One region of the Streptomyces tyrfis genome, then DNA from elsewhere that is predicted to be linked to it. Evidence: riboswitches for the same ligand, from Rfam matches in the RefSeq annotation. Region 1 holds a riboswitch; each other region holds the start of a gene.
What was found. A riboswitch is a leader RNA that binds a small molecule or an ion and turns the genes downstream of it on or off. The one in region 1 is predicted to bind cyclic di-AMP.
Positions count from the first base shown of each region.

Region 2: it holds a riboswitch for cyclic di-AMP, as region 1 does, so the genes downstream of both, WA762_RS14875 (LysM peptidoglycan-binding domain-containing protein) here and WA762_RS05735 (M23 family metallopeptidase) in region 1, are expected to answer to the same signal.
Region 3: it holds a riboswitch for cyclic di-AMP, as region 1 does, so the genes downstream of both, WA762_RS11890 (C40 family peptidase) here and WA762_RS05735 (M23 family metallopeptidase) in region 1, are expected to answer to the same signal.
Region 4: it holds a riboswitch for cyclic di-AMP, as region 1 does, so the genes downstream of both, WA762_RS03825 (M23 family metallopeptidase) here and WA762_RS05735 (M23 family metallopeptidase) in region 1, are expected to answer to the same signal.

Region 1 covers NZ_JBAGJZ010000005.1:108,753-116,459, reverse strand. Annotated here, with positions in the region: gene WA762_RS05745 (bifunctional acetate--CoA ligase family protein/GNAT family N-acetyltransferase) at 1-2,954, opposite strand, end outside; gene WA762_RS05740 (HPr family phosphocarrier protein) at 3,129-3,410, shown strand; gene WA762_RS05735 (M23 family metallopeptidase) at 3,800-4,591, opposite strand; cyclic di-AMP (ydaO/yuaA leader) riboswitch at 4,605-4,772, opposite strand; gene WA762_RS05730 (M16 family metallopeptidase) at 5,145-6,527, opposite strand; gene WA762_RS05725 (M16 family metallopeptidase) at 6,551-7,707, opposite strand, start outside.
Region 2 covers NZ_JBAGJZ010000016.1:62,310-70,016, reverse strand. Annotated here, with positions in the region: gene glpK (glycerol kinase GlpK) at 1-695, opposite strand, end outside; gene WA762_RS14880 (MIP/aquaporin family protein) at 768-1,613, opposite strand; cyclic di-AMP (ydaO/yuaA leader) riboswitch at 2,326-2,484, shown strand; gene WA762_RS14875 (LysM peptidoglycan-binding domain-containing protein) at 2,487-3,242, shown strand; gene WA762_RS14870 (hypothetical protein) at 3,409-3,729, opposite strand; gene WA762_RS14865 (APC family permease) at 4,091-5,488, shown strand; gene WA762_RS14860 (lytic polysaccharide monooxygenase auxiliary activity family 9 protein) at 5,661-6,251, opposite strand; gene WA762_RS14855 (HEAT repeat domain-containing protein) at 6,617-7,707, shown strand, end outside.
Region 3 covers NZ_JBAGJZ010000012.1:70,994-78,700, forward strand. Annotated here, with positions in the region: gene WA762_RS11885 (ATP-binding protein) at 351-782, shown strand; gene WA762_RS11890 (C40 family peptidase) at 907-1,380, opposite strand; cyclic di-AMP (ydaO/yuaA leader) riboswitch at 1,384-1,547, opposite strand; gene WA762_RS11895 (hypothetical protein) at 1,920-2,228, opposite strand; gene WA762_RS11900 (ATP-dependent Clp protease proteolytic subunit) at 2,236-2,874, opposite strand; gene WA762_RS11905 (hypothetical protein) at 3,188-3,310, opposite strand; gene WA762_RS11910 (S8 family peptidase) at 3,849-7,187, shown strand; gene WA762_RS11915 (hypothetical protein) at 7,416-7,707, opposite strand, start outside.
Region 4 covers NZ_JBAGJZ010000003.1:145,673-153,379, reverse strand. Annotated here, with positions in the region: gene dxs (1-deoxy-D-xylulose-5-phosphate synthase) at 100-2,004, shown strand; gene WA762_RS03845 (aspartate aminotransferase family protein) at 2,001-3,395, shown strand; gene WA762_RS03840 (helix-turn-helix domain-containing protein) at 3,558-4,166, shown strand; gene WA762_RS03835 (DUF6126 family protein) at 4,200-4,367, shown strand; gene WA762_RS03830 (tyrosine-protein phosphatase) at 4,393-5,205, opposite strand; cyclic di-AMP (ydaO/yuaA leader) riboswitch at 6,041-6,194, shown strand; gene WA762_RS03825 (M23 family metallopeptidase) at 6,200-7,090, shown strand; gene WA762_RS03820 (SGNH/GDSL hydrolase family protein) at 7,279-7,707, shown strand, end outside.

The sequences.
Region 1 (7,707 bases):
GGCAGGCGGCGGGGGCCGAGGTCGGCGCGCGGCGGGGGCGGCGAGAGCCGCACGCTCGCGCCGAGCACGGTGAGCCCCTGCGGGCCGACCACGACCGGTTCCAGGGCGACGGAGACCACCTCGGGATGGTCGTCGACCAGCCGGGACACCCGCAGCAGCAGCTCTTCGAGCGCCGCGGTGTCCACGGGCGCCGCGCCCCGCCAGCCGAACAGCACCGGGGCCGCCCTGATGGATCGGATCAGCTCCGCGACCTCGCGGTCGGTGGCCGGAACCAGACGATGGGCGGTGTCGCCGAGGAGCTCGGAGGGCGCGCCGGCGAGCCCGAACGAGAGGACGGCGCCCGCCGCCGAGTCGACCGTGGCCCGTACGACGGTGTCGACGCCGCGCGGCGCCATCGCCTGGACGACGGGCTGCAGTTCGGCCGGCTTGCCGAGCAGGTCGGTCAGCTCGCCGTACGCGCGTCGCAGCGCCTCCTCGCCCGCGAGGTCCAGCCGGACGCCGCCGAGGTCGGCCCGGTGACGCAGATGGGGCGCGGTGGTCTTGAGCGCCACGGGGTATCCGAGCCGCGCCGCCGCCGCGACGGCGGCCTCCGGGTCGGGGGCCGGCAGCGTCGGCCGTACGTCGATGCCGTAGCGCCCCAGCAGTTCGCACGCCTCGTCGGGCGTGAGCGACCTGCCCCGCGGGTCGGGGACGGGACCGAGGAGGGAGTCGATCAGCTCGGCGGTCCCGGACTCGTCGATGGTGTCGTCGAGGAACTCGGGCACCTTGCCGGGTGTGGCGGCCTGCCGTCGCCACTGCGCGTACCGCACGGCCTCGGCCAGGGCGCGCACCGCCCGCTCGGCAGCGGGATAGGCGGGGATCCGGCCCACCCGCCCGGTCGTTCCCGTCCCGGTCGCACCGGTCGCTCCGCCCGAGCCGGAAGCGCCCTGGGCCGCGGTCCCGGACTGGGCGGTCCCGGACTGGGCGGTCCCGGACTGGGCGGTCCCGGGCTTCTGAGCGGCGAACGCACGCCCGGTGGCTGGCTCGGCGGCCACGGCCCCGGCCGCCGCGGGGGACGGTTTGGCCGCACGCGGCTGCGCGACCGTGCCGGCGGCCGTGGCCAGGGCCTCCGCCAGCCCGCCGATCTCCACATGGACCACGGCCACCGGCTTGCCGGGGCCCGCCTCGGCGGCCGTACGCAGCGCGGCCGCCAGCACCTCGCCGTCGCCCGCCTCCGCCTCGCCGTCCTCGCCCACCCATGGGATGGCCGTGACGATCACGGAGTCGCAGCCCTCGTCGGCGAGGGCCTCGGTCAGGGCGTCCCGGAAGTCCTGCGGCGTCGCGGCGGTGGTGAGGTCGAGGGGCGGCCGCGGACGCAGCCCCTCGGTCAGGCAGGCGTCGTAGGTGAGCAGGCCGAGCGATTCGGAGTTGCCCAGGATCGCGACCCGGGGGCCCGCCGGCAGCGGCTGGCCCGCGAGGAGGAGACCCGCGTCGACCATCTCGGTGACCGTGTCGACGCGGATCACACCGGCCTGCCGCATGAGCGCGGAGACCGTGGCGTCCGGAATCCGGCTGACCGGCACGGCGTGGCCGGGCGGGGTGGCGCCGCTGTGCCGGGCCCCCTTCACCACGACCACGGGTTTCACGGCCGCGGTGCGCCGGGCGAGCCGCATGAACTTGCGCGGGTTGCCGAACGATTCGAGGTAGAGCAGGGCGACGTCGGTGTCCGGGTCCTCGTACCAGTACTGCAGGAAGTCGTTGCCCGAGACGTCCGCGCGGTTGCCCGCCGAGATGAAGGTGGAGAGTCCCGCTCCCTGCCGGTAGAGCCGGGAGAGCAGCGCGATGCCGATCGCCCCGGACTGGGAGAACAGTCCGATGCGTCCGGGCTCGGGCCGTTCGGGAGCGAGGGAGGCGTTCAGCCGGACGGCCTCGGCGTTGTTGATGACGCCGAAGGCGTTCGGGCCGATGATCCGCATCCCGTACGAGCGCGCCTGGCGGACCAGTTCGCGCTGTCGGTCCCTGCCCTCCGCTCCCCACTCCGCGTATCCGGCGGAGAGCACGACGAGCCCTTGGACACCGTGCTCGCCGCAGTCGGCCACGGCCTCCGGGACCCGTTCGGCGGGGACGGCGACGACCGCGAGGTCCACCGGCTCACCGATCTCGCCGACGGATCGGTGGGCGGGGACGCCGTCGATGGTGCCCTGGTCGGCGGCGAAGGAGCGGTTCACGGCATAGGTGCGGCCGGTGAACCCGGCCCCGAGGATGTTGCGCAGGACCGTGCGGCCGACCCCGCCGGGCGTGCGGCCCGCTCCGATGACGGCGACGGAACCGGGGGCCAGCAGCCGTTGCACGGAGCGCGCCTCGGCCCGCTGTTCACGGCCGAGCTGGACGGCGAGGGACTCGGCCGTCGGTTCGAGGTCCAGGGTGAGATGGACGGAGCCGTCCTCGAAACTCCGCCGCTGGGTGAAGCCGGCGTCCCGGAACACCTTGATCATCTTGGTGTTCGCGGGGAGCACCTCGGCGACGAAACGGCGGATGCCGCGCTCACGGGCCACGGCGGCGATGTGTTCCAGCAGCGCCGACGCCACTCCCCTGCCCTGGTGCGCGTCCTGCACGAGGAAGGCGACCTCGGCCTCGTCCGCGGGCGCGGAGGCGGGCCGGCCGCGCCCGTCGATCCGGTCGTAGCGCACGGTCGCGATGAACTCGCCGCCGACGGTGACCGCGAGCCCCACCCGGTCGACGTAGTCGTGATGGGTGAAGCGGTGCACATCCCTGGCGGACAGCCGCGGATACGGGGCGAAGAAACGGAAGTACTTCGACTCGTCGGAGACCTGCTCGTAGAAGCTGACCAGGCGTTCGGCGTCGTCCGTGGTGATCGGCCTGATCCGCGCGGTCGCTCCGTCGCGGAGAACCACGTCTGCTTCCCAGTGATCGGGGTAGGCGTGATGCGGACTCGACTCCGACGAAGACTGCATGGGCACAGACTACGGCTCGCCCACCGGTCGCGTACGTGCCGGGGCCGGGGCAGTCTGAGGGAGGCCGAACGGCGTTGCGGCACTGGTCATGGGTGCGGCGCGGACCGGCCCGAGCACCGCGCACCACATGAGAGAATGGTCTAGACAACTATTGACCCATGAAGGGCAGAACCAATGGCTGAGCGCCGTGTCAACGTCGGCTGGGCCGAGGGCCTGCACGCCCGCCCCGCTTCCATATTCGTCCGTGCCGCCACGGCGTCGGGTGTCCCCGTGACGGTCTCCAAGGCCGACGGCAGCCCGGTGAACGCCGCTTCCATGCTCGCGGTGCTCGGTCTCGGCGCGCGGGGCGGCGAGGAGATCGTGCTCGCGTCCGACGCCGAGGACGCCGAGACCGCTCTGGACCGCCTGGCGAAGCTGGTCGCCGAGGGCCTCGACGAGCTCCCGGAAACCGTCTGATCCGGTTCGCAGGAACCGCCCGGTCCGGCCTGGACCGGATCGACTCCGTCCCACTCGGCCCAGCCCGTTTCGATTCGGTCCACTTCGGTTCAGTCTGATTCGGTTTGGACTGCTTCGGTTCCGCCCGATTCCATTCGGTCCGGTCCGACGAAAGGGCCGCGGAATCTCCAGCCACCGGGGAACTCCCGGAAGCAGCCCTGGAGCCGCGGCCCTTCACCATGTCCGGCACGGCCCTTCACCATGTCCGGCACGCCGCGGACGAGCGGTACGACTCCGGACGGAACGGCGCTTCGCCGGGCGGAAGACGCGGCGGCCGCCCCGGCCCGGACATGCGAAGGCCCCGGCACGGTGCTGCCGGGGCCTTCGGGCGGTTGCGGGCGGAACGCCGGTCAGACCGCGACGCCGTGAGCGCGCAGATACGCGACGGGGTCGATGTCGGAGCCGTAGGCGGGAGTGGTCCGGGCCTCGAAGTGCAGGTGCGGGCCGGTGGAGTTGCCGGTCGAGCCGGACAGCCCGATCTGCTGACCCGCCAGGACGCTCTGCCCGACCCGGACGCCGATCGAGGAGAGGTGCCCGTACTGCGTGTACGTGCCGTCCGTCATCCGGAGCACGATGTTGTTGCCGTACGCGCCGCCCCAGCCGGCCTCGACGACCGTACCGGAGCCGATGGCGACGACGGAGCTGCCGGAAGCCGCGTGGAAGTCGATGCCCGAGTGGCTTCCGGAGGACCAGAGCGAACCGCTGGACTTGTACCCGGTGGTGACGTAGGAGCCCGCCACCGGAAGCCGGAAGGCGCCCAGGCGGGCGCGCTCGGCGGAGCGGGCGGCCCGCGCCTCGGCGGCGCGCTTCTCCTCGGCCCGGGCCTTCGCCCTGGCCGCGGCGCGCTTCTCGGCCTCGGCCTTTCGCTGGGCCGCCGCCTTCGCCTCGGCGACGTCGGCCTGGTGCTGCTGAGCCGCGGCCTGGGCGTCGATCCGGTCGGCGATGACGTCCTCGATGGCGATGACCTGGTTCAGTCCGGTCTCGTCGACGGCGGGGGCCTCTGTCTCCGCGGCCAGAGCCGGAGAGGCGACGCCTCCGACGACGCCGGTGGCGGCCAGGGCCGCGACCCCGGCGATCTTCGCACCGGTGCACGTCAGCCGGTTCGGGGCACGATGCTTCCCGGTGGCACGGGTGAACGCCATGAAGTGGCTGGTCCTTTCCTTCCTTCTCGCCTACCGGGTTAGCTGACGGGTTCGGAGCAGGAAGGTCTCCTACGGGCGTCCCGGCCTCATGAAGACCCGGACGTCCGATTCACCCCAGGGACTGCGTGGGTCCCCGGCTCCCTCGGGCGTATGCCCGGCGGGGACTCGGCGATGGCTGTCCGGTGCGTCGCGGTCGCGACGTACGAGGGGCGAACAGCCTGGTAGACGCTATGCGCCTGTCTGTTCGTTCGCCAAACGCACAAGCCGTTTTGTAGCGCATGCCACAGGGCGTACGGGCAACCCCGCCGCCGGAACGGATCTCGGGGAAGGCCCGGCGAGACATCGCCCACAGGGCTCCCCCTCACATCCGCGCGGCGGGTGCCGCCCCGCGCCCGGCGCACGTCGAGGAGGCCTTTTCCCGTACCTCGGGGCCGGGACGGCATCCGCCCGCACGCGGACGAGGCCGGGCGCCCGCTTCCCCGCCCCGTCGCCCGCACCGGGGCCGCGGGAGCACGGGGCGAGCCCCGCCCCCGGGCGCGCCCGGGCGCCGCCGTCAGCCGGTGACCACCGACACCTCACCGATGCCCAGCGCCCGCACCGGCTCCTGGATCCGGGACGCGTCCCCGACGAGGATCGTCACCAGCCGGTCGACCGGGAAGGCGTTGACCACGGCCGCGGTCGCCTCGACCGTGCCGGCCTCCGCGAGCCGGGCGTACAGGTGGGCCTGGTAGTCGTCCGGAAGATGCTGCTCCACCTGGTCGGCGAGGGTGCTGGCGACCGAGGCCGCCATCTCGAACTTCAACGGTGCGACGCCCACGAGGTTCTGCACCGCGGTCTCGCGCTCCTCGTCGGTGAGCCCCTCGGCCGCCAGCGTCCGCAGGACCGTCCACAGGTCCGACAACGCCGGTCCGGTCGACTCGGTGTCCACCGATCCGCTGATCGCGAGCATGGCCGCACCGGTCGCCCCGGTGGCGGAGTCCGGGGCCGAGGAACGCATGACCTGGGCGAAGGCCCGGACACCGTAGGTGTAGCCCTTCTCCTCGCGCAGCACCCGGTCCAGCCGCGAGGTGAGCGTGCCGCCCAGGCAGTACGTGCCCAGCACCTGGGCCGGCCACACGCTGTCGTGCCGGTCGGCCCCGATCCGGCCGATCAGCATCTGCGTCTGCACCGCGCCCGGACGGTCCACGACGACCACGCGACCGGTGTCGTCGGCCGTGATCGGCGGGGCCGGACGCGGCTCGGCGGTGTCGCCGGACCAGTCCCCGAGCGTCTCGGCGAGCAGGGCCTCCAGATCGATGCCGGTCAGGTCGCCGACGACCACGGCGGTCGCCGCGGACGGACGGACATGGGCGTCGAAGAAGGCGCGCACCGCCGCCGAGTCGATCCGCTCCACCGTCTCCTCGGTGCCCTGACGCGGTCGCGACATCCGCGAGGTGGCGGGGAAGAGCTCCTTGGAGAGCTGCTTGGCGGCGCGCCGGGCCGGGTTGGCCTGCTCGTGCGGGATCTCGTCGAGCCGGTTGCGCACCAGCCGCTCGATCTCGCTCTCGGCGAAGGCGGGGGCCCGCAGCGCCTCGGCCACCAGCCCGAGCGCCTTGGCCAGCCGGGAGGCCGGGACCTCCAGGGACACCCGGACGCCGGAGTGGTCGGCGTGCGCGTCGAGCGTGGCGCCGCAGCGCTCCAGCTCGGCGGCGAACTCCTCGGCGGTGTGCTTGTCGGTGCCCTCGGACAGGGCCCGCGCCATGATCGTGGCCACGCCGTCCAGGCCCTCGGGCTCGGCGTCCAGCGGGGCGTCGACGACGATCTCGACCGCCACCACCTGCTGGCCCGGGCGGTGGCAGCGCAGCACCGTGAGCCCGTTGGGCAGCGAACCGCGCTCCGGCGCGGGGAAGGCCCAGGGGCGGGCGACGCCGGCGGCCGGGCGGGGGTGGAACTGCATCGATACTCCAGTCGCGGCGTCGGTCACTTGCCCGCTCCTTCGTGCGCGTCGGTGTCGTCGGCGTCGGTCTCGTCGGCGTCCGCGCCGTCCGCGGACTCGGCCGGTTCCACCGGCTCGTAGACCAGCACCGCCCGGTTGTCGGGACGCAACCGGGCCTTGGCGACCGCCTGGACCTCCTCCGCCGTCACGTCGAGCACCCGCCGCACGGCCGTCAGGGCCAGCTGCGGGTCGCCGAACAGCACGGCGTACCGGCAGAGTTCGTCGGCGCGGCCCGCGACCGTACCGAGCCGGTCCAGCCACTCGCGCTCCAACTGCGCCTGCGCGCGTTCCATTTCCTCCGGCGTCGGCCCCTCGGCGGCGAACCGGGCCAGCTCCTCGTCGACCGCCGTCTCGATCTGCGGCACCTCCACGCCGCCGGACGTCTTGACGTCCAGCCAGCCCAGCGACGGGGCGCCCGCCAGCCGCAGCAGCCCGAACCCCGCCGCCACGGCCGTGCGGTCGCGGCGGACCAGGCGGTTGTGCAGGCGCGACGACTCGCCGCCGCCGAGCACGGTCAACGCGAGGTCCGCCGCGTCGCACTCACGGGTGCCGTCGTGCGGCAGCCGGTAGGCGGCCATCAGGGCCCGCGCCGGGACCTCCTCGCGCACCTCCTCCCGCAGCTGCTCCCCGATGACCTCGGGCAGCGCGCCGTCGCGCGGCGGCTGCTTGCCGTCGTGGGACGGGATGGAGCCGAAGTACTTCTCGATCCAGGCGAGCGTCTGCTCGGAGTCGATGTCGCCGACGACCGACAGCACCGCGTTGTTCGGCGCGTAGTACGTGCGGAAGAAGGCGCGGGCGTCCTCCAGCGTCGCGGCGTCCAGATCCGCCATCGAGCCGATCGGAGTGTGGTGGTACGGGTGGCCCTCCGGGTAGGCGAGCGCCGTCAGCCGTTCGAACGCCGTGCCGTACGGGACGTTGTCGTAGCGCTGGCGCCGCTCGTTCTTGACGACGTCGCGCTGGTTCTCCATCGACTCCTCGTCGAGCGCGGAGAGCAGGGAGCCCATCCGGTCCGCCTCCAGCCAGAGGGCCAGCTCCAGCTGATGCGCGGGCATCGTCTCGAAGTAGTTGGTGCGCTCGAAGCTGGTGGTCCCGTTGAGCGAACCGCCGGCGCCCTGCACCAGCTCGAAGTGCCCGTTCCCCT
Region 2 (7,707 bases), on a different contig from region 1:
CAGGCGCACCCGTACGCGTCCGGGTCCGAGGACGGGTTGATGACCGGCAGCATCCTGCGGGGGATGCCGAAGATGTCCAGCAGCTCGTCGTCCCAGTCGAGGGTCTCCAGGTTCATCAGCATGGTCCGGCTCGCGTTGGTCACGTCGGTGGCGTGGATGCCGCCCTCGGGACCGCCGGTGAGATTCCACAGCACCCAGGAATCCGTGGTCCCGAACACCGCGTGCCCGCGCTCCGCGGCGGCGCGGACGCCCTCGACGTGATCGAGGATCCACTTGATCTTGCCGCCGGAGAAATAGGTGGCCGGGGGCAGCCCCGACTTGCGCCGGATCACCTCGCCGTGCCCGTCGTTCTCCAGCGCCCGCGCGATGGAGTCGGTGCGGGTGTCCTGCCACACGATCGCGTTGCAGTACGGGCGGCCGTTGCGGGGGTCCCAGACGACGGTGGTCTCGCGCTGGTTGGTGATGCCGACGGCGTCCAGGTCCGAGGCGCTCAGCCCCCCGGAGCGGAGCGCGTTCTGCATCACGGAGTTGGTGCGCTCCCAGATCTCGACCGGGTCGTGCTCCACCCAGCCGGGGCGGGGCAGGATCTGCTCGTGCTCCAACTGGTGCTTGGCCACCTCGTTCCCGTCATGATCGAAGATCATGAAGCGGCTGCTGGTGGTGCCCTGGTCCACCGCCCCGATGAAGTCCGCCATGGTGTGTCGCCTCTCCTGAATCCGCGGCCGGTGCCGGCCCCTCGGGCCCGCGTCCGGCGCGGGAACCGGTCGTCACCTCTCCGGTGGTGCGGGGATCCGGCCCTCCGGCTCCGGCTCCGCCGCGGGGATGAAACGGCCGACGAGGTGCGTGTAGAGGAGGGCGCCGAGCGGGCCGCCCACGAGCGGACCCACGATCGGCACCCAGAAGTAGAGATTCCCGTACTGGTCCCGCCACGCCCCTCCATAACCCGTCAGAAAACTTGCCAGCCGGGGCCCGAGGTCGCGTGCGGGATTGATCGCGTAACCGGCGTTGGTTCCGAAAGCCATGCCGATGGCCACCACGACGAGACCCACGACGAACGGGCCCATATTGGCGCCCGGCGCCGTATTGAGAAGATCCGTGACCGCGAAGATCAGCAATACCAGAATGGCCGTCCCGATGATCTGGTCCCGGAACGCTCCCCATTCGGTGACGGGTAGTTCGATATTTCCGTTGGCGGGCAGGGTCGAGAAGACGGCCTGCGTCTTGACGGTGTGCCCGGGATCCACCCGGGCCAGTGCCTCGGTGTAATTCCAGCGCACCACGAGGGCGCCGACGAAGGCGCCCGCGAGCTGAGCGAGGGAATAGGGGACGACCTTTCGCCAGGGGAATCCCTTGAACGCCGCGAGCGAGACCGTCACGGCGGGATTGAGGTGGGCGCCGCTCAGCCTGCCCGCCACATAGACGCCCAGGGTGACCCCGAGGCCCCAGGCCCAGGCGATGCTGTCGTGGTTTCCCAGCCCGCCGCGGGGGTCGGTGAGCGCTCCGCCGGCCGCGACCTGGGCCACGACGCCACAGCCGAAGAGGATGAGGACCATCGTGCCGGTGAATTCCGCCGCGAGTTCCCCGAGCAATCCCGACAACCTGCGCCGCTCCATGGGGATCTCGCTTCCTGTCAGATCACGACCTTTGGCGGCATTGATCCAGAAACGAGCGTAGGCGCGCGGATGCGGCTCCGCACGCCGTGCGGAGCAGTCGCGTGACGCCGGCCGGCCGGGCCGCGACGGCCCGACCGTCCCGGCGGGGCGGTGGCGCGCTGGGCCCGGCGATGACGTTCCCGCTGGTCATCGCGCCGCCGGCCGGGCTGCGACCGACGGGCGGCCCGCATGGGCGCGACGGTCGAGAGGGCCGCCGCCCGGGCCGGGCCGTGCACCCGGGCGGCGCAACGGGGCGACCGCTCCCGGGCCGGGCGGGTGCCCCGGGAGCGTGGGTGAGGACTGGACGGCGGCCGCATCGGCGTCCGCTCCCAGGGGGGGGTGAATGTCCGGTTTTGAGCATATTTATGGTGAATTACATTTTTGGTCAGTAAAGGCGCTTTAGGTGCGTGCTGCGGCATTTGAGGGTGATACGAAAAGTCCCTTTTGTCGCCACGTGGCGTGAGTCACGAAAAGGCCAGCCGGATGACCCGGTCCGGAGCCCGGACCCTTTCTGGGCAAGGAAAGTTGGCCCCGCCGTGTGAGGTGGATTACTGCGAATTCCATGAATTGATCTTGCGGATCAATTGTGATCAATAAATAGGGACTTGTTTCGTTCTGCTTTCCTCGCCTACGGTCACGGTCAATCCGGACGGAACGCCGAATCCTGCCGCCGTCCGAGAAACCGACCCACTCACGTACGGCAGGAGCGGGGGAACCAGGTAGGCCGCCGGTCCGGTATCCGGAACGGCTCGGGGTGAAGTCGCATTCGTGCGGCCAGACATCTCCAGTCTGAACCCGACAGCTCACCTCGCAGGCGACGGAGAGGAATTCGTCATGACCGCAACGGGTACGTACCGTCGCCGCTCGACCATTTCGCTGAACCGCCGCCTCGTCGCCGCGGCGACGGGCGGAGTCGCCCTGGTGCTTCCGCTGATCGGAGCCGGATTCGCCTCGGCCGCCCCGGCGCAGGCCGCCGAGAAGACCTCGGTGTCGGCCGTCTCCACGGTCGGAACCGCGTCCGCGCCGAAGGGCGCGGCCGTCACGCATTCCGTGATCGCCGGAGACAGCCTCTCCACGATCGCGCGGGACTACTCCCTCGAGGGCGGCTGGCAGAAGCTGTACCAGGACAACCGGGAGGTCATCGGCGCGAACCCCGCCCTGATCCACCCGGGCATGAAGCTGACCGTCGGCGCCCAGGCCGGCTCCAAGGGCCCCGCCGGAATCTCCGCCGCCCCGGTCGCCGCCGTCAAGACCGCCCCCGTCGCCTACACGAACGACCTGGACGGCTGGATCAGGGAAGCGCTCGCCATCATGTCCGAGCACGGCATTCCCGGCAGCTACGACGGCATCCACCGCAACATCATGCGCGAGTCCTCGGGCAACCCCCGGGCCATCAACAACTGGGACTCGAACGCCGCCGCCGGCATCCCGTCCAAGGGCCTCCTCCAGGTCATCGACCCGACGTTCCGCGCCTACCACGTGCCCGGCACCGCGCTCGACAGCTACGACCCGGTCGCCAACATCACCGCGGCCTGCAACTACGCCGCCGACCGGTACGGCTCGATCGACAACGTGTTCGGCGCGTACTGACGCACCCCCGGCCCGGCCCCGCGCCGGCCCCGGAACCGACGGGACGCGCCCCTTCGGAGAGCCGCACGGCTCCCCGGAGGGGCGCGTCCCGTCATGGCGCACCCGCCCCGTCGCGCCGCCCGCCCCCGCCCGCACCCGGACGGGGGCGCGCCTCGTGCGGCGTGCCTCATTCCTGGGCGCGCTCCGCCGGGCGCTGCGGCCGGCCGCCGAGCGGCGGTCTGGGAACCTTCGCCGCCGCGCCCTCCCGGACGGACCGCACCGCCGCCTCGTGCAGACGCCGGCTGTCCTCCTCGGAGCAGCAGGGCACCGGGCTGCCCGACATGGTGAACCAGTCGATCGCGCCCGTGTACTGCACCGTCACCTGGGCCGTGTCGTCCGCCCAGGTCGTATGCACGGTCAGGTCCCCGGTCAGGACCCCGACCTCGTCCGTGAGCACGCCGCCGTGCCCGGAGAAAACACCACGAGTCGTCCATGACGCCCAAGCCATGCATCCAGGCTGGCACCTGATCGGAGGATCCGCGACCCGCGGAACGGCCCACGACCGCCGGGCACTCGACGCCCCGGGTGCCGTCGCCCGTCCGGAATCCGGAACGGGCGGAACTTTCCCCGCGGGGCCGGCTGCGGTTCCCGTACTCCCGGACACCCCGCGACTAGAAGCCCGAAGAAGCTCAAACCGTCGAAACGGATCACCGGGACAACGAATTCCGAAGGTAAACGGCTCTTGACCTATGGAACTCGTCAAGATTGCATGTTCGCGCCGGGAGTGAAGAGAACACACGCCACGTCCTCGTCTGGAGGCGATACCGCTCCCGTGCTCGTACATCACACCTGTTGATCGGAAACGCACGATGACCGAAACGCTCAGCGCTCCCCAGGCGCTCGCGCCGGCGACCGGCCCCACCCCGCAGAAGCTCAAGCGTTCCATCGGCGTCGTGGGCGGGACACTGCTCACGCTGTCGTGCGTGACGCCCGCCTCGACCCTCTTCGTGGTCGTGCCGGACCTGTTCTCCACCCTCGGCACGTACACCGCGCTCACCATCGCCGTCGGCTCGCTGCTCTGCATCGCGGTCGCCTTCTGCTACTCGGAGCTGGGCACCCTCATCCCGAGCGCCGGCGGCGAGTACGCGATGGTGTCGACCATGGCGGGCCGACTGGCCGGATGGCTCGTCTTCGTGCTGTCGCTGCTGGTCGTGATGATCGTGCCGCCGGTCATCGCCATGGGGACGGCCGACTACCTCGCCCCCGTCGTGCACATCCCGGCTCCTCTCGCGGGCGCGGGCGTCATGCTGCTCGCCACCCTCGCCGGGCTGCTGGACCTGCGGGCCAACGCCTGGATCACGGGGATCTTCCTGGTCCTCGAAGTGGTCGCGGCGGCCGTCGTCGCCGTCCTCGGCTTCGCCCACTCCGAGCGCGGGGCCTCCGCCCTGGTGCACGGCCAGGTCGCCGCGCCGGACGGCACGGTCTCCACCGTCACCACGATGATGGTGGTCTCGGGGCTCGCGATCGCGCTCTTCATCACCCAGGGCTTCTCCACGGCCGTCTACCTCTCGGAGGAGCTGGAGGACCCGCGCCGCAACGTGGCCCGCACGGTGCTCGCCACCCTGGCCATCTCCTCGGCGGTCATCCTGGTGCCCGTCGTCGCCATCACACTCGGCGCCCCGGACCTGGCGGCGCTCACCTCGGGCGATCTCAACACCATGGTCGCCGCCTGGTCCAACTCGGCCGTCGGCACCTTCGTCAGCCTCTGCGTCGCCCTCGCCATCATCAACGCGGGCATCGTCATGGTCATCCAGAACTCGCGGGTGCTGTTCGCCTCCGCCCGTGACAAGGCGTGGCCCGGCCCGGTCAACGACGCGCTGTCCCGGCTGGGCCGGTTCGGCTCCCCGTGGGTCGCCACCCTCCTCGTCGGCGTCCCCGGCGCGGCGCTCTGCTTCGTCAACCTCGACACCCTGTACGGCGTCACCGGCGTCTCGGTCACCGGGATGTACCTGCTGGTCGCTGTGGCCGCGCTGCTCTGCCGACGCGGCACGCACCGCGAGGTCCCGGCCTGGCGCATGCCGCTGTGGCCGGCCGTCCCTGTGCTGCTCATCGTCGTGCTCGCGTACATCCTGACCCAGCAGGAGGTCGAGTACCTGCTGTGGACCGGCGGCATCACCGCGGTCGCCACGCTCTACTGGGCGCTGTACCTGCGACCCCGGCCCGAGACCCGCTGGCTGGTCAGCATTCCGGAGGACACCCACGTCTGACCGCGCGGGCCGCGAACGCCGAGGCCGCCGCCGCCCCGCCAGGAACATTCCGGGCGGGGCGGCGGCGCGTCGGCCGGCGGCGGGGCCGCCGCCCGTGGGGCGCGGACCGCGGGGGCGCCGGTCCGGGCGCGGCTCGGCCCGGACCGGCGCCCCCGCGGAGTGCGGGACGGACTCAGAAGGTCACGTCCGAGCAGGCGTAGAAGGCGTTGCCGGTGTCGGCGATCGTCCAGACGCCGAGGATGAGGTGCTTGCCCGTCTTCTGCGGCAGCACTCCGGAGTGGCTCACCGTGGAGCCCGGCAGACGGCCGCCGAACGGCACGGTCAGGAACGGCTGCGGCTCCAGGTCGGCCCGGGTGAGCGGCTTGGTCGGGTCGTAGCCGTCCTTGGTGATGTAGTAGCGGAAGTCGGTCGTGGCGTGCCGGGCCTCGATCTGCCACCGGAAGGTGTAGTCCTGCCCGCCGGTGACCTTCGTCGCCGGCCAGTTGCCGCCGCGCGGGTCGTCGAGCTCGGAGAAGCGTCCGATGCCGCCGGCGCAGATCGTGCCGTCGACCGGACCCCGGGCGGGGAAGCCCTTCGGCCCCTCGACGCTCGGCGGCTCCCACTGGATCTGGCCGCAGTTGCGCACGGTGCCGTTGCCGCAGAGCTGCTGACGGCTGATGGGGGAGTCGGTGTACCCGTGGCTCTGGGCGGTGCCGGAGGTGGCGAGGAGGGAGATGCCGGCGATGCCGAGCCCGAGCAGTAACGAGGTGATCCTTCTGCGCATGCTTCGCTCCTGGGGGAGGTGTGGGGGCGCTGCGGGACGGGCGGAGGAGGCGGCGCCCCTCCGCGACGGGTCGTGCCTTCGAACCGGCGTCGTACGGTCCGGCCTCCGGCCGGGCGCCGCCGGCTCGACGACGCGACTTAGGTCTAGACCAAGTTCGAGACTAGCCAGGGGCGGCTGGTCATGTCCATACCAGAATCACGTGCCGCCGCCCGGCGTCGCGCCTCCTCGTGGGCCGGGCACGCGAGGGCCGCTCCTGGCTGACGCTCCGTCAATTCCCGCCGGACCGCGCATCGTCGAACGGCCGGGACGGGAGCCGAACCGGCGAGGGACGCCCCGTTGTCACACCCCTGTGCGACGCTGACGACGTGCTTGCGAAACTCGACACCATCGACTGGGTGGACCTGTCCCACGCCTACGGCTCCGCCGCCGACGTGCCCGACCAGATCCGCGCGCTCCGCTCGGCCGACCGCGCCGTCCGGGAGCGCGCCCTGGGCGAGCTGTACGCGAACATCTTCCATCAGGGCACCCGCTACCAGGCCAGCGCCGCCGCCGTGCCGTTCCTCCTGGAGCTGCTCGCCGATCCCTCGACCCCGGAGCGGTCCGCGGTCCTCGGACTGCTCACCGGCCTGGCGATCGGCTACGACGAGGCGCACCTCCCCGCCGGGTACGCGATCGCCGCCCACCGGGAGGCCGCCGAGGGCGGGCCGGAGCTCATGGCGGACGTCATGTCCCGGATGGCCGCGGAGCGGAACGGGCCCGGAGCCGAGGGCGACGCGCCCGAGGACGAGGACGACGAGGACGCGTACGACGACGAGGACTCGCTGTACGCGTACCTGGGGGAGCTCGACGACCAGGACCAGAACCGGGTGCACGCCTGGTTCGCGCTCGCCGCCTACGACGCCGTGCGTGCCGGGCTGCCGCTCGTCCGCGCCCTGCTCGACGCCGAGGACCCCGGGCTCCGCTCGACGGCCGCCCACGCCCTGGCCTGGTTCCCGGAGGAGGCCCCGGCCGGCGTGCCCGCCCTGATATCCCTGGCCGAGGACCCCGATCCGGTCGTCGCCGCCACGGCCCTGGCCGCCGTCGGCCTGCTCGCCACACCCGGAGCGGAGCGTGTGACGCCCGCGCTGGAGGCCGCGCTGGACGGCCCCGGGGAACTGGTGCGCTGGGGCGCCGCCACGGCGCTGGCCCGGCTGCACGGTCCCGCCGGGGGCCACCACCGGGCCGCCGAGGAGCTCCGCGCCCGGCTGACGGGCCACGGGGAACGAGGCGCCGAGGTCCCGTTCCTCGACGGCGACGTCAGGGGGTACGCGGCGCTGTCGCTCTGCCAGTTCGACGGCGCCGGCGCGGACGCGACCTTCACCGCTCTGCTGGCATCGCTGCCGGACGTCTCCGGGACCGAGGCGCTGCCCGTGGCCGAGGCCGCACTGCGACTGGCGTTCCCCGGCGGCCGCCTGCC
Region 3 (7,707 bases), on a different contig from region 1:
CGCCGCCCGGCCCTGACGCGGTTGATCGCCGACTGGTGTCGGCCGACTGTCCGCGCGGTCTTCCGGCGGGTCGGTCCCGAGGCGTGACGCGGGCTCCGGACCTTCTCCCCGGGCTCGCGGCGTCGTACCACGGGTCCGCGCCGGATGCGCGGGCTCCCTCCCTCTCGCGCCGGGCGGTCGGTGCGGCGCGCGCGTGCGGTTTCGCGCGGCCGCGTTCACCGCATCGAGCGACAGATATATGCATATCTTGTGGGATCGGCGTCACAGCGGGTGCGATCAGTGGCAATCTGACGCGAAGCGGAACCAGGACCGGGAACGTGCCGGTCCGGGTGGGAAAGGGGTGGCTCGCCGTGGCAGACCATCAGGAAGCAAGCATCACTCTGCCGAGCGAGCCGGTCTCGGTCCCGGCGGCCCGCAGACACACGTTCCGAGTGCTCACCGAATGGGGCCTGACCGCGGACGACGGCCTCGCCGACGCCGTCCGGCTGATCGTCTCGGAGCTCGCGACCAACGCCGTCCAGCACACCCTCGGCCAGTCGCCCACCTTCACCGTGGAGCTGAGGCTGGAACGGGAGGAGCTGCTGCGCCTCGGAGTGACGGACAGCCACCCGCGCCTGCCCCGACGGCTGCCCGTGGCCGTCCAGCAGGACAACGGGCGAGGCATGGTGATCATCCGGAAGCTGGCCGAGGAGCGCGGCGGCCGACTCCACGTCACCCCCACCGCCGACGGCGGCAAGACGGTGTGGATCGACCTGCCGTGCGGCGGCTCCGCGCGGAGCTGAACGTTTCGCCCGGCCGGCCAGGTCTTACCGGACGGGCCGCCTCCCCGGTGCCGGTGCGGCGCCGTGCGGGGCCCTCCGGCGTGCCGGAGGAGGCCGGAGGACCCGGCCGCCGGAGGGCGAGGCGTCAGCGGACGCGGCCGTAGTAGACGCTCTTCGACCAGATCTTCTCCAGGCGGACGACCGCGCCGGTCCTCGGCGAGTGCCAGATCTTGTTGTGCCCGGCGTAGATCCCCACGTGGTAGACGCTGCGACCGTAGTGGAAGAAGACCAGGTCACCGCGCTGCCGGTGCCGGGCCGAGACATGGCGGGTCTTGTTGTACTGCTGCTGGGCGGTGCGGGGGAGCTTCTTGCCGGCCTTCTTGAACGAATAGACCGTCAGGCCGGAGCAGTCGAACCGGTAGGGGCCGCTCGCCCCCCACCGGTACGGCGCCCCCTTCTTCGACGCCGCGATGTTGAGCGCCTTCAGCGATGGAGCGGCCGCCTGGGCCTCCGTGGCGGCGCCCGGGGCGAGCATGGTGCCCCCGACGGCGGCCAGAGTCAGAACCGAGGCCGTACCGGCCCGGGCGAGCAGAGACGGGACATGAACCTGCGCAGTCATGCGCAACCCTTCGTCAGCCGCCTGTGAAGGATGACCTGTCGGGTTCGGGCTGGCGAAGTTGCCCGGCCGCGCTCGGCGGCTTCACCCCGAGGGCCGACCGTGAACCGGTCGACCCGTTGTGCTCGGGTCCTCCACTCCTGCCGATCCACTTCCGTCGACCAGTCATCCGGGCGGCGGCAGGACTCGGCGTCCGCCCGGACCGCCCCGCCGCGGTGGCGGGGGCTTGTCGTCCCAGGGATCTTGACTCACCGACAGTCGTATTTCCGAGCTGAAACGACGATATGTGAGAGTCCTCACGACTGACCTGTTCGAGTGGAGCTGACGTTTTCGAGCACCCGGTTGCGCGTGTGCGCCCGGTGTGCATCAGGCACGTAAGGGCGTATCTCGTGCACCTATCATCCGAAAACCGCAAGTTGGAATTTTGCCTGCAAACGGTGTTTTCTACGCTGAAAGAGTAGGAAAATCGGTTTGATCGTCGGGCGTGTCGTGTGGGGAGGCGGCCGGTTCTCCGGCGGCGGCGACGGCGACCGGACGCGTGCTCAACTCCCCGGAACGGGCGGCAGGGCGATCCGCCCGCACCGCCGCTCCCCGTCCAGCACGCGCAGCGCCCGGGCGAGGGTGCCGGCGTGGAGCCGCGCCTCGCCGCGCTCGTGCATGAGCGTCAGGGCGTCCCGCAGCGCGCCCGCATGCGCGGCCAGTGCCTGCGCGGCGCGCAGCGCGCCGTAGGTGTCGCCGCCGTGCACCGGATTGATCCGGCCCAGCTGATCGACGACTTCGAGGTAGCGGTCGATGAACTCGCCCTCGGCGCGGGTCAGAGCCGGAAGCGGAGGCGTCTCGGGCGTGCGCATCAGTCGCTCACTTCGGACCGGACGGCCGGAGCGACGTCTTCCGGCTCGCCAGGACGTGGTCCGCCAGGCCGTACGCCAGCGCGCCCGGCGCATCGAGGACGAGATCGCGCTCGATGTCACCGGCGACACGCGCGCCGTCGCGGCCCGTGTGACGGGCCAGCAGCGCGACGAGCGTCCGGCGGACCCGTTCCAGCTCCGCCGCCTCGTTCTCCAGATCCGACGGGCGTCCTCGTACCGGCTCGGCGAGGGCGGGCTGACGCAGGATCACCCGGGCCCCGGGCAGCATATGCCGCCGGCCCGGGGCGCCCGCGGCCAGCAGGACGGCGGCGCAGGCCCCTGCCTGGCCCAGGCAGTACGTCTCCACCTCGCAGGCGAGGAACTCCATCGTGTCGTGGACGGCGGTCATGGCCGCGAACGAACCCCCGGGGGAGTTGATGTAGAGCGAGACCGGCAGGTCCGGTGCGGCGTATTCCAGATGGATGAGCTGCGCGATCAGGTCACCGGCCGCGGTGTCGTCGAGTTCGGTGCCGAGGAGGACGATTCGCTCGGACAGCAGCTTGGAGTACGGGTCGAAGGTGCGGGTTCCATGAGCCGTGCGCTCGGTGAACTCGGGCAGTGCGTATCGGGCGGCGGGGCGGAACGACATGGGCTGCCTCTCGTCGAGGGCCTGCGCGGGCCCGTGTCGGGACCGCGTCAGCGCCTGTAAGAAATGTACAGGACGTACAGAAGATCATGATGGGGGTACGTCCTGGTGATCCGCTGAAACGCCCAGGTCGGAGAGTTTTGCCGTTCGCTGAGGGCGGATGTCTCACAGTCCGTCACGATGGCTTGAGCATCAGGCTGCTTCGCCCTCGCTGAAGCCGAGTGGAGCAGTCGGGTGGTCCGAGGCGACGCGGAGGTCACCGGGGCGCGGGCGGACGTGCACCCCGCTCGGTGACGTCGGCGTCGGCATGCCCGGATCATGCGGCGAGGGCGACGCCCGGCGCGCCGTTGGCGGCGGGAAGCGTGGGGTGCGCGTCGTAGAGCCGGACCTTCCACGGCTCCAGCTCCCGGCTTCCGCCGCGGCGAGCGGGCGGGCTCACGCAGTTGGCGAGTCGTGGGCGACTGGCCGAGGCGGTCGACGAAGGTGTGGCCGGAGGGCGCGGTGACGAGGCGGGTCGAGCGGGCAGTCCTGGGCGCCCGGCACGGGAACTCACCCGACGAACCAGCGCGCGGCCCTTCGCCCGCGGAGATCCCAACGCGTTCGACGCGTCCGTGACGCTTCCCGTTCCGTCCCGCGTGGGTCGCACGCGTGCGGGGTCGTACTGCGATTCCGGCAGCTCGGGGGTTCTGTGCGCAGTCGGATTCCCCGGGTCGTCTCGGGTCCGTGCTCAACGCGTCCGGCCGTCCCGACGCGACCGGCGCGTCGGCAGGAAGTGCCGCCCGAAGAAGAATCTGACGAGCCGTCACCAGTACTGCCCGGGCTGGCCATACGTGGTGGAGCGTTGTTACACAACGATCATTGAGTGCCTCCGAGCGCCCCCGGAATACTTCAAGCCCCGGGGGTCGCACGAGACTTCGAGAGCACCCCGTCCGGGCCGGGCCCTCGCCCGCCCGATTCACTCCTGAGCAGGGGCAATCTTGCGTAAACGATCAAAACAGGCGTATGCCGTCGTGGCTGCGGCCGCCGTCGTCCTGACGGCGGGCATGACCGGCCCGGCATCGGCGGGGACCAGCGGCCCGGACCCGGCGGTCCCGAGCGCCGTCAAGGGCACGGGGGCGGTCGGCAAGGCCGTGCGCACCGTCACCCTGATAACCGGTGACCAGGTTCTCGTGGACTCCCGCGGCCGGGTCGGCGGTATCCAGCGGGCGAAGGGCAGACAGGACATGCCCTTCTTCACCTGGACCTACGACGGCCGCACCTATGCGGTGCCGCGTGATGCCCGGCGGCTGATCGCCGACGGCACGCTGGACCAGCGGCTGTTCGACGTCACCGGACTCGCCGAACCGGAGAGCCTCAAGGCCAACCGGGCCGGCCTCAAGGTGATCGTCGGCTACCGGGGGTCGGCGGCCGGTTCCGCCCGCGCCGAGGTGCGTTCCTCCGACGGCACCACCGTCCGCCGGACCCTGTCGGCCCTCGACGCCGACGCCGTCACCAGCACCACCGACAGCGCGGGTTCCCTGTGGGACGCGCTGACCCGTCGGCGGAGCGACGGTTCGGCGGCCAAGGCCTCCGGCATCGCGCGAATCTGGCTGGACGGCGTACGGAAGGCGTCGCTCGACCACAGCACCGGCCAGATCGGCGCTCCGGCGGCCTGGGCCCGCTCCTACGACGGCACCGGTGTGAAGATCGCCGTCGTGGACACCGGAATCGACGCCACCCACCCGGACCTGGCGGGCCGGGTGGTGGCGGAACGGAACTTCAGCGGCTCCCCGGACGCCCGGGACCGGGTCGGGCACGGCACGCACGTGGCCTCCGTCGCCGCCGGTACGGGGGCCAAGGACGCCCGGTTCAAGGGCGTGGCGCCCGGGGCCCGGTTGATCAGCGCCAAGGTGCTGGACGATCAGGGCAACGGTGACGACTCCAGCATCCTGGCGGGGGTCGACTGGGCCGTCGCCCAGGGGGCCGACATCGTCAACATGAGCCTGGGCAGCCCCGACACCCCGGGGATCGACCCTCTGGAGGCCCAGGTCGACAAGCTCTCCGCGGAGAAGGGCGTCCTGTTCGCGGTGGCCGCGGGCAACAGCGGGCCGGGCCGGGGCACGGTCGCGTCCCCCGGCAGCGCCGACGCGGCGCTGACGGTCGGCGCCGTCGACGACGACGACCTGATCGCCGACTTCTCCAGCGTCGGGCCCCGCACCGGGGACGGCGCCGTCAAGCCCGACATCACCGCACCGGGCGTGGAGATCACGGCGGCGGCGGCGAGCGGCATCCCGGACCAGAACCCTCCCGGATACGTCGGCATGAGCGGCACGTCGATGGCGACCCCGCACGTCGCGGGCGCCGCGGCGATCCTCAAGCAGAAGAACCCCACCTGGACGGGCGCACAGATCAAGGCGGTCCTGACGGGCTCGGCCAAGGGCGGCTCCCACTCGGTCTTCCAGCAGGGGGCGGGCCGGCTCGCCGTCGACAAGGCGATCGACCAGACGCTCGTCTCCGAACCGGCCTCGGTCGCCCTGGGCACCCAGCAGTGGCCCCACACCGACGACACACCCGTCGGCAAGCAGGTCAAGTACCGGAACAGCGGCACCACCGACGTGACGCTGGACCTGTCGCTGGAGGCACCCACCGGCGGGGACGAGAAGCCCGCCCCGGCCGGGTTCTTCACCCTCGGGGCACAGCGGATCACGGTCCCGGCGGGCGGCACCGCCGCCGTGGACCTGACGGCCGACACCCGGCTCGGCGGCACGGTCGACGGCTCGTACTCGGTCACGGTCGTCGCGACCGGAGGCGGCCGGAGCGTGCGCACCGCGGCATCGGTGGAGCGCGAGGCCGAGTCGTACGAGGTCACCTTCAACACCCTCGGACGGGACGGTGCGGCCAGTGCCAACTGGCAGGCCGACCTGAAGGGCTACAGCGGGTCCGCCGCGGGCCGTCGGTTCTTCCCGGACCTGTCGTCGGGCTCCGCCACGGTCCGACTGCCGCGAGGCACCTACAGTCTCGCCGCCGACATGCTGGTCGACCCCGCTGCCCCGGCCAAGGGCATCGACCTGATCAACAACCCGCAGTTCTCGGTGACCGGTCCCACCACGGTCACCCTCGACGCCCGGACCACCCGGCCCGTCGCCTTCGCGGTGCCGGACGCGGCCGCACGCTACACGCGCGCCGGAATGATGTACACCGTGAGCACACCCGAGACCTTCATCATCGAGGGGGGCGAGTTCGGCAGCTTCGACCATCTGCGCACCGCGTACCAGGGGCCCGAGATGGAGGACGGCGTCCTCGCCCAGCAGTGGTCCGCGCACTGGCAGCGGGGCGGCGACGAGTACAACGTCCTCACCGGCGGCCCGGTCAAGGAACTGGCCACCGGTTACAGCAAGACCTACAAGCCCGGGGACATGGCCCTGGTGAAGGCGAAGGTCGGATCGTCCGTACCCGGCCTCGACGGCGCCCTCGCGGCGAACGGCGTACTGGACTACGGAGGCGGCGTCGAGGCCCCCTACACCGTGCAGCCGGCGCCGGGAACGCGCAACGTGTATCTGTCCACGGCCGACGGGGCCGCCTGGAACATCGTCGCGGGTGTGCTGGGCGGGGCGGATCCCTCGGGCCGGCGGAGCTTCGACGCGCTCTACGGTCTCGACGAGCCGCGGCGGTACAAGGCGGGGGAGACGTACACCGAGACCTACAACGTCGGTGCACCGGGGCCGCGGATGAACGCGAACGAGGGGATCGTGCGCGACGGCGACACCATCTTCGGTGCGCTGCCGCTGGTCAGTGACGGGGCGGGCCATTTCGGGATCGCCCGGTACTCGGGCGCGAGCACCACCGTGCACCGCAACGGCGAGCTGTACGTGAAGAAGGACGTCGCCGTCGACCAGGGGCCCTTCGAGCTGCCGTCGGAACCCGCCAGGTACACGGTGTCGACCACGATCCACCGGAACCCGGAGTTCAACCGCACCGGGACCCGGATCGACGCCTCGTGGACCTTCGACTCGGCCCGCACCGAGAGCCCGACCATGCTCCCGGTCTCCATGGTCCGCTTCCTGCCGGATCTCGCGCTGGACTCCACCGTTCCGGCAGGCGGCAAGCAGACCTTCCCCGTCGAGGTGCAGGGCGCGGCGGCCGGCGCCGCTCTGAAGACCCTGCGGGTCCTGGTGTCGTACGACGACACGACGTGGCTGCCCGTCCCGGTCACCGGGGGCAGGATCACGGTGAAGGCCCCCGCGAAGGGCAAGGCGATCTCGCTGAAGGCCGTCGTCACCGACAAGGACGACAACGAGTCGACGGTCACGATCCACAACGCCTTCTTCGGCAAGTGAGGCGAGACCGGACCGACGAGCACGGGCGCCGCGCGATCGGATGAGACTCCGACGCGCGGAGCGCGGCCCCGGGTGAACCGGGAGGAGCGGCCCGCCGGAACATCGGTTCCGGCGGGCCGCTCCTTCCCGTGCCGCCGCCACCCGGGGCCGGTGCGGGAACGACGCCGAATCGTCCGCACGATACGCAGGGCGACTCCTCGACCGGCGCCGGGCGCTCGCCGCCACGGCTCAGCGCGTCGGCATCCGGACCGGTCGGACGGGGCAGTCGGCCGGGGCGAGGCGCCCGTCCTGCCCGACCAGGGTCACGGACACGGCCCCCTGCGCATGCGCCGCGAACGCGGCCGTGCAGACGATCTGGTCGCGGGCGGCGGCGGTCAGCCCGCTCACCCGCAGACGCAGCATGACCTCGACGCTGCGGTCGCCCACGGCGATCCGGTCCGCGGCGGACGCCGCCCGGGACAGCGCAGCGGCATTGTGGAGGCCGGCCCGCCGTTCGGCCTTGTCCGGTCCGGCGAGCAGG
Region 4 (7,707 bases), on a different contig from region 1:
CCGGGGCGGTGCGTACCGCCGGGGCGGTGCGGACGCGGGGACGCCGCGGGCGTTCCCGCCGTCACCGTGAGCTGAACGGAACCAGAGAGGGGGCCGGGCGTGTCGATTCTGGAGAACATCCGGGGGCCGCACGATCTCAAGGCGCTGAGCGGGGAACGACTCGACGAACTCGCCGAGGAAATAAGGGAGTTCCTCATCCAGGCGGTGGCGAGGACCGGCGGCCACCTGGGGCCGAACCTGGGCGTGGTGGAACTCACCGTCGCCCTGCACCGGGTCTTCGACTCGCCCGCGGACCGCATCCTGTGGGACACCGGCCACCAGAGTTATGTGCACAAACTGCTCACCGGCCGGCAGGACTTCTCCAAACTCCGGGGCAAGGGCGGCCTGTCCGGCTACCCCTCCCGCGCGGAATCCGAGTACGACGTCATCGAGAACTCGCACGCCTCCACCGTGCTCGGCTGGGCCGACGGCCTGGCCAAGGCCGACGAGATCCTCGGCAAGGACGACCACGTCGTCGCGGTCATCGGGGACGGCGCGCTCACCGGCGGCATGGCCTGGGAGGCGCTGAACAACATCGCGGCCGCGCGGGACCGGCCGCTGATCATCGTGGTCAACGACAACGAACGGTCCTACGCCCCGACGATCGGCGGCCTCGCGGACCACCTCGCCACCCTGCGCACCACCGACGGCTACGAACGCTTCCTCGCCTGGGGCAAGGAGGTGCTCCGGCAGACCCCGGTCGTCGGGCAGCCGCTGTACGAGTCGCTGCACGGCGCGAAGAAGGGGTTCAAGGACGCGTTCGCCCCGCAGGGCATGTTCGAGGACCTCGGCCTGAAGTACGTCGGGCCGGTCGACGGCCACGACATCGCGGCGGTGGAGTCCGCCCTGCACCGGGCAAAGCGCTTCCACGGACCGGTGCTGGTGCACTGCATCACCGAGAAGGGCCGCGGCTACCCGCCCGCGCTGCGGGACGACGCGGACCACTTCCACACCGTCGGCGCCATGGACCCGCTGACCTGCGCACCGCTCGTCCCCGTCGAAGCCCCGTCCTGGACCTCGGTGTTCGGGGACGAACTGGCCGCGATCGGCGCCCGGCGGCCGGACGTCGTGGCCGTCACCGCGGCGATGCTGCACCCCACCGGACTGACGAAGTTCGCCGAGGCGTTCCCCGACCGGGTGTGGGACGTGGGAATCGCCGAACAGCACGCGGCGGTCTGTGCGGCGGGCCTCGCCACCGGCGGACTCCACCCGGTCGTCGCCGTGTACGCCACCTTCCTCAACCGGGCCCTCGACCAGGTGCTGATGGACGTGGCGCTGCACCGCTGCGGGGTGACGTTCGTCCTCGACCGCGCCGGGGTCACCGGCCCCGACGGGCCGTCCCACAACGGGATGTGGGACATGTCCGTGCTCCAGGTCGTCCCCGGACTGCGCATCGCCGCCCCGCGCGACGCCGTCGAGCTGCGCGCCCAGCTCCGCGAGGCCGTCGACGTCGACGACGCCCCCACCGTGATCCGCTTCCCCAAGGAGTCGGCGGGGGAGCCCGTCCCGGCCGTCGGCCGGATCGGCGGCATGGACGTCCTGCACCGGGCGGACGACCCCCAGGTCCTGCTGGTCGCCGTCGGGGCGCTGGCCCCGGTGTGCCTGGGCGCCGCCGGCCTGCTGGCCGAGCGCGGCGTCCGCTGCACCGTCGTCGACCCGCGCTGGGTGAAACCCGTCGACGCCCGGCTGGCCCCGCTCGCCGCCCGGCACCGGCTGGTCGCCGTCGTCGAGGACAACAGCCGCACCGGCGGAGTGGGCTGGGCCGTCGGGCAGGCGCTGCGGGACGCCGGGACGGACGTACCGCTGCGGACGTTCGGCATCCCCGAGCGGTTCCTCGCCCACGGCAGACGCGCCGAGGTGCTGGCGGACATCGGGCTCACACCGGTCGAGATCGCCGGACGGATCGGCGACGCCCTGGCCATCACCGGGGGAGCGGCCGCACGCACGGAGGAGGGCACGGAATGAAGGACGACGAACCCAAGGGCTTCGACCTCGCGCGACTCCTCGCGGAGCGCGGCGCCGAACGCTACGAACTGCACACCAGGCACCTCAACCACCAACTGCCCCGGATGCTGCGCACCATCGGCTTCGACCAGGTCTACGAGCGCGCCGAGGGCGCGTACTTCTGGGACGCGGACGGCGCCGACTACCTCGACATGCTCGCCGGATTCGGCGTGATGGGCCTCGGCCGCCACCACCCCGTCGTCCGCAAGGCGCTCCACGACGTCCTCGACGCCTCGCTCGCCGACCTCACCCGCTTCGACTGCCAGCCGCTGCCCGGACTGCTCGCCGAGAAGCTGCTGGCGCACAGCCCGCACCTGGACCGGGTCTTCTTCGGCAACAGCGGCACCGAGGCCGTGGAGACCGCCCTGAAGTTCGCCCGGTACGCCACCGGCAGGCCCAGGATCCTCTACTGCGCCCACGCCTTCCACGGGCTGACCACCGGCTCGCTGTCGGTCAACGGCGAGAGCGGCTTCCGGGACGGCTTCGCCCCGCTGCTCCCGGACACCGCCGTCCCCCTCGGGGATCTCGACGCGCTCGCCCGCGAGCTGCGGCGCGGCGACGTGGCGGCGCTGGTCGTCGAGCCGATCCAGGGCAAGGGCGTGCACGCGGCCCCGCCCGGCTATCTGCGGGCCGCGCAGGAACTGCTGCACCGGCACCGGGCGCTGCTGATCGCGGACGAGGTGCAGACCGGGCTCGGCCGGACCGGCGACTTCTACGCGTACCAGCACGAGGAGGGCGTCGAACCCGACCTGGTCTGCGTCGCCAAGGCCCTCTCCGGCGGCTATGTGCCGGTCGGGGCGACCCTCGGCAAGGACTGGATCTTCAAGAAGGTCTACTCCTCGATGGACCGGGTCCTGGTGCACTCCGCGAGCTTCGGGTCCAACGCCCAGGCGATGGCCGCCGGACTCGCCGTCCTCGCGGTGATGGAGGACGAGGAGATCGTCGCGAACGCGCGCCGCACCGGCGATCTGCTGCGCGGCCGGCTGGCCGCGCTGATCGACCGTTACGAGCTGCTGCACGAGGTGCGCGGGCGCGGGCTGATGATCGGGATCGAGTTCGGCCGCCCGTCCTCGCTGAAGCTGCGCGGCCGCTGGACGATGCTCCAGGCGGCCCGCAAGGGCCTCTTCGCGCAGATGGTGGTGGTGCCGCTGCTCCGCAAGCACCGCATCCTCACCCAGGTCTCGGGCGACCACCTCGAGGTGATCAAGCTGATTCCGCCGCTGGTGATCGGGGAGCCGGAGGTCGACCGGTTCGTCACGGCGTTCACCGCGGTGATGGACGAGGCGCACAGCGGCGGGCTGATGTGGGACTTCGGCAGGACCCTGGTGAAGCAGGCCGTCGCCCAGCGCTGACCGCGCCGCCCGTGCCGCTCCGGGACTGCCCGCCCGCCGTCCGCCGACGTGGCCGGCCCGGCGCAGGCCCGGTGCGGCCCCGAGGTGGGGGGCGTGCGGCGGGCTCTTTGCCTCAGAGGTAAGAAATTTGCCCCAGAGGAAAGTTTTTGGCCCAATGGGTACATGAACACTCCGGACGGAGCGGTGGCCGACGAGCTGCCCGAGGTCGCGCCACGCCTGCGCGACCTGCGCCGTGCCCGCGGTCTCACCCTGGAGGCCGCGGCCCAGCGGGCCGGGCTGTCGCCCGCCCATCTCTCCCGGCTCGAAACGGGCCGTCGGCAGCCGTCGCTGCCGATGCTGCTCGGTCTTGCCAGAATCTACGGTACGACGGTCTCCGAGCTTCTCGGCGAGACACCCCCCGAACGGGACGCGATCATCCGCGGCGGGAAGTTCGAGGGCGCCGAGGCCGACGGCTGGCAGTACCAGCGGGCCGGCGGCTCCGGCCGGGCGATGCAGGCGCTCCGCGTCCGGGTCCCGCACGGTGCGCAGGGCGACCTGGTGCGTGTGCACCCCGGCGAGGAGTGGCTGTACGTGCTCGCCGGGCACCTGCGGGTGACGCTCGGGGACACCGTGCACGACCTCGCCCCCGGCGACAGCGCGCACTTCGACTCGCTCACCCCACACCGGATCACCGCCGTCGACCACGACGGCGCCGAACTCCTCTTCGTCCACACCCTGCTTCAGAGCCCCGCCGCCGAGCTGTGCCTCGGCGGCGGCGTCCACCATCACTGAGACCGGCCCGGCCGGTTGCCAGAGAGGACTGTCATGTCCGATTCCGAGAACTTCGACCCGCTCGGGTCGACCAAGAAGTACGAGGCCCAGGAGCGGAACTTCCCGCGCGGCGTGGTGATCCGGCTGATCGCCTATCTCATCGCCGGACACGTCTTCGCGGCGTTCCTCTATCTGCTCTTCGCGGTGGCCGGCAAGGGCTGACCACCGCTTCCGGGCGGGGCCGCGGTCAGGCCGTTTCGACGAGCCGGTCGCGCAGCCGCTCACGGGTGCCGGGGGACAGCTCCAGGCCCTCGGTCAGATACCGCTCCGTGTCGCCCCAGGTCTCCTCGATGGCGGCGAAGGCCGCGGCGAGATATTCGGGCTGGGCGCCGAAGAGCGGACTGAGCAGTTCCAGCACCTCGGCCGACATGCCGTCCGCCGAGGTGTCGCTGCGGCGGATCCGGTAACGGCGGTGCGCCTCGTTGGACTTGAGGTAGTCGGCCTCGATGGCGTCGCGCTCGACCCCGACCGCGAGCAGCGACACCGCGATCGTCAGACCGGCCCGGTCCTTGCCCGCCGCGCAGTGCATCAGCGCCGGAACGCTGTCCTCGGCCAGGGCGTGCAGAACCCGGCTGTGCTCGGCGGTGCGGGTCAGCACGATCTCGCGGTACGACGCGATCATCCGCTTCGCCCCCTTGCCGTCCGCGAGCAGCGCGCGCAGCTGACCGATGTCGCCGTCGCGCACCATCCGCCAGAACTCGGCCCCGTCGGCCGGGTCGGAGAGCGGGACGCTGATGTTCCGCACGCCGGGCAGCTCCACGTCGAGCCCGTCGAGCCGGCGGTCGGCGGAGTTGCGGAAGTCGAAGACCGTGTGCAGCCCCAGACCGCTGAGGAAGGCGGCGTCCTCGGCGGTGGCGTGCGCGAGATGACCGCTGCGGAAGAGCCTTCCGTGCCGCACCCGCCGACCGTCCATGGTGGGCAGGCCGCCCACGTCGCGGAAGTTGCGGACGCCCGCCAGTTCGGGCTCCGTCGACGGGATCTGCGGCAGCTGCTGCGTCACAGTGACTCCTGGAGGGTCCGGCCGTCGGCACGAGTCGCCGACAAGGCCACTCCCGCGACGATACGACATGGGTTTCTCATCGGTTCATCAGGCAACCAGTTCATCGTCGCCCTGTCGATACCCGCGCCAGGCCCGTGCCGCCCGGCCGGACGGAACGCCCGGGCCCGCTCCTGACGCCCCGTCCGGCCGGCCGTGGTTCCGGGGCGTGCCGGGAGCCGGATCCGGACCGTTTCCCCGACGGAAAGGGGCGGTGAAGAAATCGATCTTTATCGTGCGCATTCCGAGAGTGCGGAATTCGCGGGCCGGGTGGTGACCGGATTCCGCCGCCGTCTCTCATCCGGCTCCGGTTCGACCCGTCATGAGATGCGAGGTGTTTGCGGGAGGCGAAGGGGGTGCTGTTCGCCCGCGCATGTGATCGACGGACTTCAAAAGGATCTCGGTCGCGGCTTCACGGGCCCGGACCGGCCGGGGCCCCCAGGATTCGCCGACGTTTATGAGGGCCGGCCGGGCGGAGTTTGCGCAGGTCCCGGCACGCGACACCTGTCAAATGTCCATATTGAGGTGATTTGTTGGCCTGTGTGTGCATTGTTTCGTGGGCTGGATTCGCGCTCGTGAGCGGGATCATATCCGTGACCGTGCGTGCCGGTGGGGCGGTCCGTCATTCCCGACGGGATAAGGGAAATTCAAGATCCTGAGCCACGCAGTGTGACCGTAATTCCTCGATGAATTCCCGCCGCCGATTCCTTCTCCGGAATCGGCGGCTTGTTCTCGTCGTCCCGGCTCGCCTACGGTCACCGTCAATCCGGTCGGAACGCCTAATCCTGCCGCCGGTCGGATATCGCACCCGTCGACGCGTGGCAGGAGCGGGGGAACCAGGTAGGCCGCCGACCGAAGAGATCCGGTCGGCTCGGGGTGAAGCCGTGCGAGGCACGGCCGGGCATCTCCAGCCCGAACCCGACAGCTCACCTCGCAGGCGCCGGAGAGGAAGCGCACCATGCCCATCTCGGGTAACCACCGTCGTACCAAGTCCAGCGTCATCGCCCGGGGCGTCGCCGCCGCGGGCGTCGGCGCCGCCGTGATCGCCCTGCCGCTGTTCGGAGCGGCCGGCGCCCACGCCGCCACCCCGGCCTCGGCCCCCGCCGCCGCGCACACCGTCCCGGCCCAGCGGGCCGCGGAGAAGCCGGCCGCCATCACGTACTCCGTCGTCGCCGGCGACTACCTGTCCAAGATCGCCGCCGAGCACGGCGTCGAGGGCGGCTGGCAGAAGCTGTACCAGGACAACCGCGAGGTCATCGGGGACGACCCGAGCCTGATCCACCCCGGAGCGAAGCTGACGCTCGGCGCCCAGGGCTCCTCCCACTCCGCGCCCGCCGGCGGCGGCGCGGGCGCCGCCCTGCCGTCGAAGGCGCTCTCCGCGCCGTCGGTGGCCGCCGCGGCCAAGGCCGCGACCGCCTCCGCCCCGGCAGCCCGGAGCAACGCCTCCGGCTACGTCCACCCGGTCCCCGGCAACCACACCACCGGATACCGGGCCTCCGGATCCAACTGGTCCAGCGGCAGCCACACCGGAATCGACTTCCCCGTCTTCACCGGCACCAGCGTGAAGGCCATCACCTCCGGCACCGTCGTCACCGCCGGCTGGGGCGGCGCGTACGGCAACCAGGTCGTCATCAAGCACCCCGACGGCCGCTACTCGCAGTACGGCCACCTGTCCTCGATCTCCGTCTCGGCCGGCCAGTCCGTGACCGCCGGTCAGCAGATCGGCCTCTCCGGCTCCACCGGCAACGCCACCGGACCGCACCTCCACTTCGAGGTCCGCACCGGACCGGCGTACGGCTCGGACATCGACCCGATCGCCTACCTCGCCGCGCACGGCGTCTACGTCTGAGCCGAACGGCCGGACGGCGGGCGGGCCCGGGCACGACCCGGGCCATGCGAAGGGGCGGTGCGCTGCGGCGCACCGCCCCTCTCCGTTATTCCCGGCGTCGCGGCCCTCGTCGGGTGGTCTATCTCACCACCCGTCAACCCCTTATTACGGTCGCGTAGGTCACATTCGTCGGTGCAGGATAAGCGGTTGTGGCAGACGATTCGAGAAAAACACAACGTGGCGTCATCGACCGACAAGGCGCCATCGGGTCGTACGCGGCGATCGGCGACAGCTTCACCGAAGGAGTCGGAGACCCCGGCCCGGACGGGACCTACGTCGGCTGGGCGGACCGATTCGCGGTACTTCTCGCGGACCAGCTTCCGGACCCCGACGAGGCGACGGGCGCCCAGGGCCCCACGCACGCGGACTTCCGGTACGCCAACCTCGCCGTACGCGGCCGCCTCCTCGACCAGATCGTCGCGGAGCAGGTGCCGCGCGCCAAGGACCTGGCCCCCGACCTGGTGACCTTCTGCGCGGGCGGCAACGACATCATCCGGCCCGGCACCGACCCGGACGACGTGGCCGAGCGCTTCGAGCGCGCGGTCGCCGAACTGACCGAGTCGGTCGGCGTGGTCATG